Regions from separate parts of the Thermoanaerobacter kivui genome, predicted to be linked through region 2. Evidence: riboswitches for the same ligand, from Rfam matches in the RefSeq annotation. Region 2 holds a riboswitch; the other holds the start of a gene.
What was found. A riboswitch is a leader RNA that binds a small molecule or an ion and turns the genes downstream of it on or off. The one in region 2 is predicted to bind molybdenum cofactor.
Positions count from the first base shown of each region.

Region 1 (7,595 bases), 110 kb from region 2:
TGACCCCAGGCGTTTGACCTCCCCGCTTATCAAAAAGAATGGGAAATTTGTTCCGGTTTCTTGGGATGAGGCGCTGAACTTTATTGCAAATGGCCTTAAGAAAATTAAGAGCGAATATGGTTCAGATGCATTTGCTATGTTTTGTTCTGCCAGAGCCACCAATGAAGATAATTATGCAGCTCAAAAGTTTGCAAGGGCGGTAATAGGTATTAATAATGTAGACCACTGTGCCCGTTTGTGCCATGCACCTACTGTCGCCGGGTTGGCGATGACGTTAGGCAGCGGGGCAATGACGAATTCCATTCCTGAAATAAGTACTTATTCAGATGTTATTTTCATAATCGGTTCCAACACAGCTGAATGCCATCCTTTAATAGCCGCTCATGTTATAAAGGCCAAAGAGCGTGGGGCTAAACTTATTGTAGCCGACCCAAGAATGAACGCAATGGTCCATAAAGCTGATATTTGGTTAAGGGTGCCTTCTGGATATAACATTCCTCTTATAAATGGAATGATCCATATAATCATAAAAGAAGGGCTTGTTAAGACCGATTTTGTAAAGAATCATGCTGTTGGTTTTGAGGAAATGGCAAAAGCAGTAGAAAAGTATACTCCAGAGTATGTTGAAGAGCTTACAGGAATTCCAAAAAAAGATTTAATAAAAGCAGCTCGATTTTACGGGCAGGCACAAGCAGCGGCTATTTTGTATTCAATGGGTGTTACACAATTTAGCCATGGCACAGGAAATGTTGTTTCACTTGCCAACTTAGCTGTAATTACAGGCAATTTAGGTCGCCCGGGCGCAGGAATATGCCCGCTAAGAGGGCAGAACAACGTTCAAGGGGCTTGTGACGTAGGGGCACTGCCAAATGTTCTGCCTGGATATTTAGATGTGACCAAGGAGCAAAACCGCGAGCGCTTTGAGAAGGTATGGGGCGTAAAACTACCATCAAATATTGGACTTAGGGTGACAGAAGTTCCGGATGCCATTTTAAATAAACGTGTTCGTGCTCTGTATATATTTGGTGAAAATCCCATCATGAGCGATCCAGATTCTGATCATCTGCGCCATGCTTTAGAGCACTTGGACCTTTTGATAGTGCAGGACATCTTCCTTACAGAAACTGCACGCTTGGCTCATGTGGTGTTGCCAGCTGCCTGCTGGGCAGAAAAAGACGGAACGTTTACCAATACAGAGCGCAGAGTGCAGCGGGTGCGAAAGGCGGTTGAAGCTCCAGGTGAGGCTAAACCTGACTGGTGGATATTCAGCCAAATAGCCGAGAGAATGGGATATACTGGAATGCAATATAACAATGTCCAAGAGATTTGGGATGAAGTTCGAAAAATTGTTCCAGAAAAATTTGGTGGTATTAGCTATGCTCGTTTAGAGAAGGAGAAAGGTCTTGCATGGCCTTGTCCAACCGAAGACCATACAGGAACGCCTATTCTTTACCTAGGTGGTAAATTTGCAACCCCTTCAGGCAAAGCACAGATGTATCCTGTGATATTCTATCCAAATACCTGCATATGTGATGAAGGGGCTGAAAAACAAGACTTCAACCATGTAATTGTAGGCAGTATTGCAGAGCTTCCTGACGAAGAGTATCCATTTACATTGACTACTGGCAGGAGAGTGTACCACTATCATACAGCTACAATGACGCGTAAATCACCGGTTATTGACCAGATTGCTCCTCAAGAGTTAGTGGAAATCAATCCTCAAGATGCTACAAGGTTAGGAATAAATGATGGAGATTTCCTTAGGGTGTCCACAAGACGTGGATATGTTGCGACACGTGCATGGGTAACCGAAAGAGTACCTAAGGGGACCATTTTTATGACCTTTCATTATTGGGAAGCTTGTTGTAACGAATTGACTAATACGGCAAGTGATGCCATTTGCTGCATACCTGAGTTTAAAGTAGCGGCTGCTAAAGTTGAAAAAATATCACAGGTTGAGGCACAGGCCATTTTGAAAGAGAAAATAGAAAAGTATCAAGTTGAATTGGAAAAAGATGTTGCTAACATGTTAGCAAAGGAAAAGGGAGGAAAATGAAATGCCTAACCGTTTTGTAATTGCTGACCCTAAACGTTGTTTGGGCTGTTATACATGTATAGCTGCTTGTGCTTTTGTGCATGAAGAGCAAGGACTACAGCCATTTCCTCGACTTTATCTTACGTATACAAGTGAAGGAATAATGCCCATACAATGTCGTCACTGTGAGGACGCTCCCTGTGCTGAAGTATGTCCTGTTGAAGCTATTAAAAAAGAGGGGAATGCCATAATAATAGATGAAAAAGCATGTATAGGATGCAAAACTTGTCTATTAGCTTGTTCATTTGGGGCTATTGACTTTTCGGTTCAAGACAGCCTTGAGCAATCAATATTTAAAGATATAAAAGAAAATCTAATGCAAGACCAGAAAACTCAACAGAGGATTGTTGCTGTGAAGTGTGACTTGTGTAATTTTAGAGAAGAAGGCCCGGCGTGTGTACAGTTTTGTCCGACTAAGGCTTTGAAATTGGTTGATGGTGATGAGATAAATAAAATGGTTAAGAATAAAAGAACTGTTAATGTTGAGAGTCTGCTTTCTGTTTATGGAACTAAGTAATGATTTTTGCTAATATTTCTATCTATTTGAGATTTTCATGTATCAGAAAGTAAATTGTTACTCAATATTGTTTTTGAAAGGTGTGGATAAGATGAAAACGCAACTTAATCCTTTTGTTGTGGCAAATCCTGCAAAATGTATAGGCTGTAAAGCTTGTGAAGTTGCTTGTTTTGCGGTTCATAATAGAAATAACCATGTAGGTGCGACGGTTGGTACTGTATCCATTCCAGTTATACCAAGATTACATCTAATCAAAACTGAACATGGCACAATGCCTATACAATGTCGTCATTGCGAGGATGCCCCCTGTGCTAATGTTTGTACAGTAGGAGCAATTAAGCGGGAAGGTAATGCTATCGTAGTAGATGAAAAGTTGTGCATAGGCTGTAAGAGTTGTTTATTGGCATGTCCATTTGGGGCTATTGAACTATTGCCTCAATATGAAGATGGTAGAGAAGTGTTTCAAATCAATCTTAAAGAAGAAAGTGAAAGCGGATTGGTGCAAGAACCAAGAATAATAGCATATAAATGTGATTTGTGTAATGATTTAGGAGAACCTGCTTGTGTAAAGGCATGTCCCGAAAATGCGTTGACTTTGGTTATGCCAACCGAAATGAAAAAAGCTCGTAATAAAGAGGCTGCGTTGAGTTTTTTAAGAGTGGTAAGATAATTTATTAATTAATAATATTGAAAAGAAAGGGATGTGAACATGTCTGCAAATAAAGCTATAATTAATATAGATCAGGAGTTATGTACCGGATGCAGACGATGTGCAGAGGTATGTCCTGTTGATGCAATTGAAGGGGAAAAGGGCAAACCACAAAAGATAAACACAGAAGTCTGTGTAATGTGCGGACAATGTGTACAAAAATGCAGTTCTTATGCTTCTTATTTTGATGAAAGCATAACACCAAGAAATGTAAAATTACAAGAGAGAGGAATGTTGGATAGCGTTAAAGAGCCATTGTTTGCTGCATATAATTTAGGGTATGCAAGGCAGGTTAAAGAGGCATTGGAAAATCCTCAACTTTTTAAGGTTGTACAATGTGCTCCGGCTATTAGAGTTTCTATAGCCGAGGAATTTGGGTTGGATTTGGGAGATTTAACACCTGGGAAATTGGTTGCAGCTCTACGCCGTTTAAATTTTGATAGGGTATATGATACCAATTTCGGAGCCGATTTGACTATTATAGAAGAAGCAAATGAGTTGGTAAAAAGGATAAAAGAGGGCAAAGATTTGCCAATGTTCACTTCCTGTTGTCCTGCATGGGTTAAATTTGCTGAACAAACATACCCTGAGCTTTTGAAACATATTTCAACTTGCAAATCTCCACAACAAATGACAGGTGCAATTATAAAAACCTACGGAGCAAAGATAAATAATGTAGACCCTGCTAAGATATTTAGTGTATCTGTTATGCCTTGTACTTGTAAGTCATATGAAAGCGACAGACCTGAAATGAGAAGCAGTGGTTATAAAGATGTAGATTTGGTAATAACAACAAGAGAATTGGCTCACTTGATGAAAGATAAGGGAATTGATTTTGCAACTCTGCCTGATGAAGAATTTGACTCTCCTTTAGGGAATTATACCGGTGCTGCTACAATCTTCGGCAATACGGGTGGTGTAATGGAGGCTGCACTTAGAACGGCTTATGAATTAATTACTAAAAAGCCAATACCTAATATAGACATAGAGTTTGTTCGCGGCGGAGAAGGTATAAGGACTGCAACCGTTCAGGTAGGAGAGTTAGAATTGAAAATAGCTGTGGTTTCAGGTTTAAAAAATGTTATACCAATACTTGAAGATATAAAGAAAAACAAATGTGACCTTCATTTCGTTGAAGTGATGACTTGTCCAGAAGGATGTATAAGCGGTGGTGGACAACCGAAACTTCTTTTAGAAGAATATAGGGAAGTTGCATATAAGAAAAGAAAAGAAGCTCTATATAAACATGATGCAGAGCTTGAACTCAGGAAATCACATGAAAATCCTGCTATAAAGAAATTATACGAGGAATTTTTGGGTGAACCTTTAGGCAAACAGTCACATCATTTATTACACACTAAATATACACCGAGAAAAAAAGTATAAAAATCAAAAATTTTGTTGGTAGTGGGTTGTAAACAATCCTGTGAGAATAAGGCATGGCGTAAAGCTACCAAACTTCTCACGAAGTCTCAACCTTTGAAGGTGGGAGTAGTTCACGAAATCTCTTAAGGAGGAAGTGAATGGAATCATTTAAAAGTATTAATATTTTAAAATACAAAAATGGTTTGGTTGAAAGCTTTTCAGATAGTGTGATTGTAGAATATATCTTAAAGCTTTATGTAAACGCTATTGAGTTTGCATCTTTTTTCTGCACTCCTTTAGCATTAGATTGTTTGGTTGTAGGATACCTTCAGTCCCAAGGCATTATTGAAAAAAAAGAGGATATAAAGAGAATCTTTATTGAAGAAAGAGAAGGGAAAGCTCATGTGGAAATTCTTAAAAGTATAGATGCTTCTTCAGTGAAGAATCTATTTATAATGAGTAGCGGAGAAAAAAACATTTGTTTTCATGATCAGTTAAAGATAGGCAAGACCTGTTGTCACTGCAACTTCACATGCAATCCCTGCATTTGTTTTCCTGAGCAGTTAAACATAGGCCCAATAACAAGCAACATTAAATACAAGTTAAAGGATATAATCAATCTATCAGAGAGATTTAACAATGGCTCGGGCTTGTTCAAGATAACAGGGGGAGTACACAGCTGTGCGATTGCTGATGACAAGGATTTTATAATTTTTCATGAAGATATAGGTAGGCATAACGCTTTTGATAAAGCGTTTGGGCAGGCTCTTTTAGATGGTATAGACCTTCAGGATAAAGCTGTTTTCACAAGCGGAAGGATATCCGTCGAAATGTTATTAAAAGCAGCTAAAAGGAAGGTACCTGTAGTGGTGTCCATTTCAGCTCCTACTGCTTTAGCCGTTGAGGTTGGAAGAAAATTAAACATAACTATTGCGGGTTTTGCAAGAGGCGATAGATTAAATATCTATTCATGCCCTGAAAGATTTGTTTGGTAGTTTTTTAAATTTATCCAGGATAAAAGAGAAGACTCCCAATTTCTATAAGTGGGAGATGAATCGCTAAACAATGCTTTGAAAACTAATCTATAAAATGCTAAAATATCATTAGATAACGTAGCTGGCGAGTCTGCTCTGTGGCAGATAGTCAGTAGTGGGTGTGTGAACAACACTGTGAGAATAAGGGTGCATAGACTGCCAAACTTCTCTACGTCGCGGACACTTCTACAAGTGGCGGTAGTTCACGACTTGGCGAGGTATACTTTTAATTAAGTTAGTAAGGATAATTGGGTGAGTAATATCATTTAACAAAGCTAATTAGTTGGCATAATATTCTCAATAAGAAAGATTAACAATACAATAACTCTCCGAGCCTTTATGTCTAAGTGGCGAAGAGCCCTATGAGATAAAGGCCGATAGGGTATTGATGGAAACGTCAATGCCTCCCGTGTTGGAAAGGAGAGGTAATGCATTCGCAATTATGTAAGGCAAGGATGCTTTAAATTAGGCATATCTTTGTCGTGTGAAAGCGATGTAGCGCCTTCTCCGGAAGGCGTTTTTTGTTTTGGGGATAAATTTTTGGTTATATTTTCAGTGAAACAGCTATAAGTTTATTTTAGATATACGGTGTAATGTCGAGTAGCAAAATTGGAAAATTAAGAAAAAACTGAGGGCTCTCTTGTGCTGATGCTACTGGTGAAATTATGACCATGCCAGGATTGCCAAAGAAGCCAGCTGCTGAGAATATAGATGTAGATGAAACTGGCAGAATTACTGGACTGTTCTAAAATCCATTTATTTAAATGTTAAAAAAGGGAGATGAGTTTTATGGCTTTTAAGACACCAAAAGAAATAGCCCAGGGTATGGTTCAAACAGGAAGAGCAAAAGCTGAACTGCCTATTATCAAAATGCTTGTTTTGGGTTTTCTTGCAGGGGCATATATTGCGCTGGGAGGACTTCTTGCTGTTAAAGTAGCTGGGACAATACCTAATGAGGTTTTGGGCAGTTTACAAAAATTTATCTTTGCTGCAGTGTTCCCGGTAGGGCTTATGATGGTTCTTATTGCTGGGGGAGAGCTTGTTACTGGAAATATGATGACTCAACCTATAGCTTTTTTAGATAAAAAGATAGGCTTTGGTGGGATTATTAAAAACTGGACTTTTGTTTACATTGGGAATTTCATAGGTTCTGTCTTTGTTGCTTATGTTTTGTCATATTTTACTGGTTTGATTTTAGAACCTGTTAAAACAGGTGATGTTGTAACTTCTATGCCATGGGCGGCATTTGTAGTTAAGATTGCTAATGCAAAAACCTCTATGCCTTGGTGGGTTGCTTTTTGGCGAGCAGTTGGGTGTAACTGGCTGGTTGCCTTGGCTGTTTGGATGGCCTTTGCTGCCGAAGATATTGTGGGCAAGATTTTTGCTATATGGTGGCCGATAATGGCCTTTGTTGCCATTGGATTTGAGCACTCTGTAGCCAATATGTTTTTTATTCCATTAGGTATCTATGCTGGAAATGACCCTGCGTATATTGCCTTTGCTAAAAGTGCTCAAGGAATTGCAGCACATGCACCTTTATTAAAAGCTACATGGGAAAGTTTCCTTGTAAATAACCTAATACCTGTGACCTTGGGAAATATAGTCGGTGCTGGTTTATTTGTTGGGACGGTTTATTGGTGGGTATATCTGAAGGCTGAAAAATAAAAATAACGCTAAAGGAACAAATCTATCAGCACTATCTGTCTACTCATGTTATACCTTAAAAGAATGCAACATTCTCATCGAAAAATGTAAGTCTGTTAAAGATGAGATACTCAATTTGGAATTTTAAATTTCTATTTAAGCTTTATATTTGTTTTTTAAAAAATCTTACTTTTTTGCATGTATCTAAAATTACTTGACAAAGCCAATTAA
Region 1 covers NZ_CP009170.1:1,919,531-1,927,125, reverse strand. Annotated here, with positions in the region: gene fdhF (formate dehydrogenase subunit alpha) at 1-2,056, shown strand, start outside; gene TKV_RS09730 (4Fe-4S dicluster domain-containing protein) at 2,058-2,612, shown strand; gene TKV_RS09725 (4Fe-4S dicluster domain-containing protein) at 2,704-3,282, shown strand; gene TKV_RS09720 ([FeFe] hydrogenase, group A) at 3,322-4,707, shown strand; gene fdhD (formate dehydrogenase accessory sulfurtransferase FdhD) at 4,845-5,681, shown strand; molybdenum cofactor riboswitch at 6,036-6,159, shown strand; partial or broken gene TKV_RS13870 (formate--tetrahydrofolate ligase) at 6,374-6,469, shown strand; gene TKV_RS09710 (formate/nitrite transporter family protein) at 6,510-7,385, shown strand.
Region 1: another riboswitch for molybdenum cofactor. It lies ahead of TKV_RS13870 (formate--tetrahydrofolate ligase); the one in region 2 lies ahead of TKV_RS09100 (substrate-binding domain-containing protein).

Region 2 (7,595 bases):
CTTGATAGCCCTTAAATAGGGGGCATATGTGACAAACTGCCAATACCCTAGGAGGTATTAAAATTGAAGATAATAGGTGTTATAGGAACAAAAGATACAGGTAAAACCACTCTTGTAACAAAAATTGTTAGAAAATTAGTGGATGAGGGGTACAGGGTTGCCACCCTGAAACATACCCATACAGGCTTTGATTTTGCAGATAAAGACACTGGTAAACACAAAGAAGCAGGGGTAGAGCTTGTAGTCGGTAGTGGAGAAGAAACCTTTTTTCTTCTTGGTAGGAAAATGGTGCTTGATGAACTTGTAGGTACTATCCAGCTTCTTGGGGATTTCGATTTCCTGGTTATCGAGGGTTTTAAAGGAATGCCTTATGCAAACATTTCTACTTCCACTGAAAATGAATTCACAATAAGAAAGGTGGATCCATTCTCCCTTAAGGAGGAAGAATTGGATGAACTCATTGAAGTCATAAAGAACAGAAGTTACTGTTTGCTGCAGGGGCTTAACTGTAAAAAGTGTGGTTTTGAATCATGCAGGGACTTTGCAATGGCAAAGGTCCAGGGAGCTGCCGATGATATAAACTGTAAGAGCCAGCCAAAAAGGGCTCTTCTGAGAATAAATGGTCACCCGGTACCTATGAATCCATTTGTACAGGAATTTATATCAAAAACAGTTCTTGGTATGATCGATGCACTTGGCATGGAAAACCATAAAATTGAGAAGGTTGAGCTAATCATAAAAAATAAGTGAATAATACACCCATAAACGCATAGATGAATTGAAATTATTAGTTCAGGATAATTACGACAGACTTAAGGATCTTATGACAGGAAGAGTAATGTGAAGTGTTATTAGTCTTTTTAACCAATGCTGGCGTTCTTACTATAAATAATGTTGGGGTGGGCAAAAATTATGTATCTAAGATCGCTTGACGAAGCTAATTAATCGAGATAAAAAAATTATTAAAGTAAGGAGAATAACTCTCCGAGCCTTTATGTCTAAGGGGCGAAGAGCCCTATGAGATAAAGGCCGATAGGGTATTGATGGAAACATCAATGCCTCCCGTGTTGGAAAGGAGAGGCAATGCATTTGCATTTATGCAAAGCAAGAATGCGTAAGGTAAAATTGTGTCCTTGCTTTGCGAAAACGATGCAGTGCCTTCTCCGGAAGGCATTTTTTTGTACCTTTGTTAGGGACTAATTTCAATGGTAAAAGCTAAAGAATGGAATCTTTCCAGTTTTAATGGGTAAGGTTTAAACAAAAACTAATAGTGATGAAAGAGGATGAATACCATGGCAAGAATATCAAAGAAGTTTTTGATGATCCTTTTATATTCTATTTTGTTGTTTAGTTTGTTTTCTCTGAACGGTTGTACAGGTTCTAAAACTTCAGAGAAGATTTCCCCAGGTAATCGAGATGTAATTTTGGTGACAACAACAAGCACGCAGGATAGTGGGCTTTTGGATTACCTTTTACCGATCTTTGAGAAAGAAACAGGATACAAAGTAAAAGTGGTTGCCGTGGGGACAGGACAGGCTTTGGAGATGGGAAAAAGGGGGGAAGCAGATGTTCTTCTTACACATGCTCCTGCAGCAGAGAAAGAACTTGTGGACAACAAGGATGTTATAAACTATCAGTTGGTAATGCACAATGATTTCATTGTGGTTGGTCCTTCAGAGGATCCAGCGCAAGTTAAGAATGCGGTTTCAGTAGAAGCAGCCTTTCAGGAGATTGCTGAAAAAGGTGTACCGTTTGTTTCGAGGGGTGATGATTCGGGTACACACAAAAAGGAATTGAGTTTATGGAAAGCAGCAGGGATTGATCCCAAGGGGAAGTCGTGGTATATAGAAAGCGGCACAGGAATGGGACAAACGCTCCTTATTGCTAACGAAAAACGGGCATATACACTAACTGATCGGGGAACATACCTTGCATACCGCGATAAAATAGATCTTACCATTGTTCGAGAAGGAGATAAGGGTCTTCTTAATATTTATCACGTGATGCAGGTTAACCCCGAGAAACATCCTGGGAAACACATAAACAGCGATGGAGCCAAAGCTTTTGTGGAGTTTATGATTTCGCCCAGAACGCAGGAGCTTATTGGCAAATTTGGGGTAGACAAGTACGGAATGCCGCTCTTTTTCCCAGATGCTCAAAAAGGGAATTAGAATTAAGATAGAGAGTTGTTACGTTGTTTTAAAGAGGCTTCGTTTAAAAAAGCAGAAAAGCTCAGATTTAGCCAAAAAATGGGATTTTTCAAGCTTGATTGAGCTAATTACAAAATATTGAGGTAGGAGTTGAATAAAAGTGGAGCTTATTTGGGAAGGCCTGAAAGGAGCATTCAAATTTCTTGTTCATGGGGATCCAGAAATCAGAGAAATTACTCTTCTTTCTCTTAGGATTGCTGCGTGGGCTATAGGGATAAGTTCAGCCATTGGCCTTCCACTTGGGATTGCACTTGGAGTAAGCACGTTTCGTGGCAGGGATTTTCTTCTGACTTTAGCCAATACCGGCATGGGACTTCCACCGACAGTTGTGGGACTTTGGGTAGCTATTGTGCTATGGCGTACCGGCCCTTTAGGAGGACTAAAGCTGATTTATACTCCTACTGCCATCATCATTGCTGAAGTAATTCTTACCGTGCCTATTATTGTAGCTTTGGTAGCTGCAGCCGCGTCGGATAAAAAAGCTAAATTACACGATTTTTTTCTTTCTTTAGGGTTGAACCCTCTTCAATATATGTGGCTTTTGCTTCGGGAAATTCGTAGCTCAGTTTTAACAGCAATCATTGCCGGTTTTGGACGTGCAATTTCGGAGGTAGGAGCAGCAATGATGGTAGGAGGGAACATCGCTGGGGAAACCCGCACGCTTACCACCGCTATTGTTCTTGAAGTATCTAAGGGTGAGTTTGACCGCGCGTTAGCGATAAGTTTTGTACTTCTTGCCTTATCGTTTTCTATTACTGCCTTTATTACCCACCTTCAGTATCAACAAAACTTAAAGTAGAAGTGGGAAAAACAAGAAATAATTAGATTAAAGAAAGGAGGTAGAGGAGTATGAATTATATGTTTGAACGCAAAGCTACCGATTTTCGGGGTATAGAGAATCAAACGCCGGTTATTATAGCCGAAGATATTAGTGTACGGCGCAATGAACGCTTTATCCTGCGAAACATAAGCCTCGTTTTGCATCAAGGGGAACGTTTGGGACTTGCGGGTCCCAATGGTTCAGGAAAAAGTACGCTCCTTAAAGTCTTATCCTTACTAATTCCACCGTCTTCTGGGAGGCTTACAGTTCTTGGCTTTATGGGAGACGGACGGTCTTCAGTGACCGTTCGCCGAAAGATGTCTATCGTCTTTCAACAACCGACAACGCTCACAGGGAGTGTTTTGCAAAACGTGAGTATTCCCCTGCGCATGCGAGGACTTTCTGCCCGAGAAGCAACCAAGCGGGCATATGATTGGCTTAAGTGTTTTGATTTAGAAAAGCTTGCTTTTCAGCGGATACATACACTTTCTGGGGGAGAACTTGCACGTCTTCAGCTAGCAAGGGCGTTTGCTATGGAACCGGAAATTTTGTTCCTTGATGAACCTTTTGCAGCAGTGGATGCTACTTCACGCAGTCCACTAAAGGCCCTTCTTCGGGAGATTCTGGCAAAAAACAAGGTTTCACTGCTTCTTATTAGTCATGATTTTCGTGACCTTCTCGATCTTACTGAGCGCACGCTGGTTCTTTTGGATGGGCACATTGTTGCACAAGGTAAAACCCAAACTTTGCGCATACAATCTCCACTTGTGCGTGAGATTTTTCCGGAGTAAAGTTTTTCGGGATACAAAGGTTGCTCAATATGTCTCTACTCTATACCATACTTATTTAAGCAGTTTGCGAAAAAAGTTTTTTATTTCAAGTAGAAGGAATACTAATTACTATACTTTTATTATAAATGAGGGCAGGATAAAAAAATAAATTAGTGGGGGAAAGCAAGAAAGGGGATGATAAATTAATGATTAAAGTTGCTATTTTGACTGTTAGTGACAAGGGTTTTAGAGGAGAGAGAATTGACACAACATCATCTGCTATAAAAGAAGTTTTAGATCCAGCGATATATTCTATTGAAGAAATAAGAATCGTTCCAGATGAAATAGAAGATATAAAACGTGAACTAATAAGATTTTGTGATGAATTAAAAGTTGACCTTGTTTTGACAAATGGAGGAACTGGATTTTCAAAGAGGGACGTAACACCAGAAGCAACGATGGCTGTGGTTGAGAAATTGGTTCCTGGAATTCCAGAAGCAATGAGGGCAAAGTCTTTAGAAATAACTCCACATGCTATGCTATCTCGTGCAGTTGCAGGAATTAGAAAGAGCACTTTAATCATAAATCTTCCAGGAAGCCCTAAGGGGGCTGTTGAAAACTTAAATGTTGTTTTACCTGCTCTTAAGCATGGAATTGAGATTTTAAAGGGTGAAGCTTCAGAATGTGCAAGAAAGGACGATTAAAATGGAACTTTTAAAACTTGTTACAGTAAAAGAGGCAAAGGAGATAATAGAAAAAAATATTAGTTTTAAACCTGGCATAGAGAAAATAAGTATTTTAAATTCGTTAGGAAGAATTTTAGCAAAAGACATATATGCACCGGAAAATGTTCCCGATTTTAGAAAATCAACCGTTGATGGATATGCTGTGATTTCGAGTGATGTTTTTGGAGCGAGTGAGAGTTTACCTGCAATTTTAAAGCTTGTTGGAGAAGTCAAGATAGGAACGGAACCAACCCTGGATATAATGCCAGGAGAGTGCATGTATGTTCCAACAGGGGGTATGCTTCCTGAAAGTGCCGATACTGTTGTTATGATTGAATACACAGAAAAACTTGATGATGAAACTATTTTAGTCAATAAACCAGCTGCGCCCTTTCAAAACATAATTGAAATTGGAGAAGATGTAAAAAAAGGTGAACTCATTTTAAAAAAAGGCACAAAATTGAGACCCTACGAGATAGGGGTTTTATCAAGTCTTGGAATATTAGAGGTGGAGGTTTATAAAAAAGTAAAGGTTGGAATTATTTCCACAGGCGATGAGATAGTGGACCCTAAGGAGAAAATTAATAAAGGACAGGTCAGGGACATAAATAGCTATCTGTTATACTCTCTGTGTCTTGAAGAAGGAGCAGAGCCTGTTCTATACGGCATTGTTAAAGATGATTATGAAAAATTAAGAGAGAAATTGCAAGCGGCAATAAGTGAATGCGATTTAGTTTTGATGTCGGGTGGCAGTTCAGCCGGCAACAAAGATGAAACTCTCAAGGTTATAAGCTCATTTAAAAATTCGAATATTTTTATTCATGGAGTTGCTATACGACCTGGGAAACCTACGATTGTTGGAAAAGCAGGTGATAAATTCATATTTGGACTTCCGGGGCACCCACTGGCGTGTGCGGTAATATTTAAGACCCTTGTTATTCACTATTTGGACAGGATAAGGAATTTTGAAAGAGAAGAATATCCGGTTGAGTGCAGGTTTGCCGTAAACTATCATAAGGCTGAGGGTAGAGCAGAATTTTTACCTGTTAGTATAAAAGAAGCGGAAGGAAAATTAATTGCGTATCCCACTTATTATGAATCAGGGCTTATATCTCGTTTTGCAAAATCCTTTGGATATGTTTACATTGAAAAAGAATTAGAGGGCATATCTGAAGGACAAATAGTTAAAGTTTATAAATTTTAGGAGGGTGCTATGAGGCAAAATATCTATCTTTCAAATATAAGCTTGAATGAGGCAATAAATATTTTTCTTGAAAAAATAAAAGATTTTAAGGTTGAAACAGAATATGTAAAAACTTATGAAGCAAATGGTAGAATTACAGCAAAACCTATATTTGCCAAAATTTCATCGCCCTTTTACAACAGTTCTGCTGTTGACGGGATTGCAACAGTAGCAAAAAAGACATTTACTGCGACAGACAAAAATCCTGTAAGGCTTAAAGAAGGAGTTGATTATGTAGTTGTTGATACAGGTGATCCTATTCCAGATGAATATGATTGCGTAATTATGGTTGAAGATTTAATTTGGGTATCTCAAGATGAGGTTGAGATAATAAAGCCTGCTATTCCATGGCAAAATATACGACAAATTGGTGAGGATATAGTAGAAGGACAACTTATACTTCCTCAAAGCCATAGAATAAGACCTGTTGATATTGGTGCTTTGATTGCAGGAGGAGTATTTGAAGTTGAAGTTTATAAAAAGCCTAAAGTTGCAATCATTCCAACAGGAACAGAGCTAGTAGAACCAGGGGAAGAACTTAAAGTTGGAGATATAATAGAATTTAACTCGAGAGTTTTTGCCGCGCAGGTTGAAGAATACGGTGGAATTCCAACAAGATTTGATATTGTAAGAGATGATTTTGAGAAATTGAAAGCTGCTGTTGATAAAGCTTCAAAGGAATACGACATTATCCTATTAAATGCTGGTTCATCTGCAGGACGTGAGGATTATTCTAAAAAGGTTATTGAAACCTTAGGTGAAGTCTATATTCATGGAATTGCTATAAAACCTGGAAAGCCAGTTATACTAGGAAAGGTAAACAATAAGCCTATTGTTGGAATACCAGGTTTTCCTGTTTCAGCTTATTTTATAATGGAAAACATAGTTAAGAAGCTTATCAACTTTGTTCAAGGATATGATATAAAGGATAAGAGATATATAGAAGCAACTCTTTCAAAAAGAATTATGTCATCTTCAAAATATCTTGAGTTTGTAAGAGTAAAACTTGGTTTTATAGACGGTAAATACATCGCAGCGCCAATTGAACGGGGAGCAGGTACTACAATGAGCCTTGTAAGGGCTGATGGGGTTTTGGAAATACCTGAGGAGCTTGAGGGTTATGAAAAAGGGACAAGGGTTAATGTAAACATATTAAAAAGCGAAGACGAGATTAAAAATACAATTCTTTGTATAGGAAGCCACGATTTGATACTTGATATTGCAGCAGATCTTCTTGCCAAAAGAGGAAAATTCACGCTATCTTCAGCCCATGTCGGAAGCATTGGGGGAATACTCTCATTGAAGGATAGGGAAACACATTTTGCAACAATTCACCTTCTTGATGTGGAAACGGGTGAGTATAATAAATCTTATGTGAAAAGATATATTCCAAACAGAAAAATTGCCCTTATAAAATTTGTAAAAAGAATTCAGGGGCTTATGGTTAAAAAAGGTAATCTACTAGAGATTAATTCTTTGGAGGATATTGTAAAAAAAGGTGCAAGGTTTGTGAACAGGCAAAAGGGATCTGGTACAAGGATTTTGCTTGATTATGAATTAAAAAGATTGGGTATAAATCCCAAAGACATCATAGGTTATGATAGGGAAGAATATACTCATATTTCGGTTGCAGCACAAATAGCTAAAGGAAATGCAGATGCTGGACTTGGGGTATTTTCTGCTGCTAAGATTATGGACCTTGATTTTATTCCGATAGCAAATGAAGAGTATGACATTGCAATTCCCGTTGAGTACTTAGAACTTGAAGGGGTAAAGCAGTTTTTGGAGGTTATAAATTCAGAAGAATTTAAAAATGAGCTTGATAAG
Region 2 covers NZ_CP009170.1:1,804,570-1,812,164, reverse strand. Annotated here, with positions in the region: gene mobB (molybdopterin-guanine dinucleotide biosynthesis protein B) at 64-750, shown strand; molybdenum cofactor riboswitch at 971-1,094, shown strand; gene TKV_RS09100 (substrate-binding domain-containing protein) at 1,293-2,171, shown strand; gene TKV_RS09095 (ABC transporter permease) at 2,311-3,009, shown strand; gene TKV_RS09090 (energy-coupling factor ABC transporter ATP-binding protein) at 3,060-3,821, shown strand; gene TKV_RS09085 (MogA/MoaB family molybdenum cofactor biosynthesis protein) at 4,007-4,504, shown strand; gene TKV_RS09080 (molybdopterin molybdotransferase MoeA) at 4,506-5,729, shown strand; gene TKV_RS09075 (molybdopterin biosynthesis protein) at 5,739-7,595, shown strand, end outside.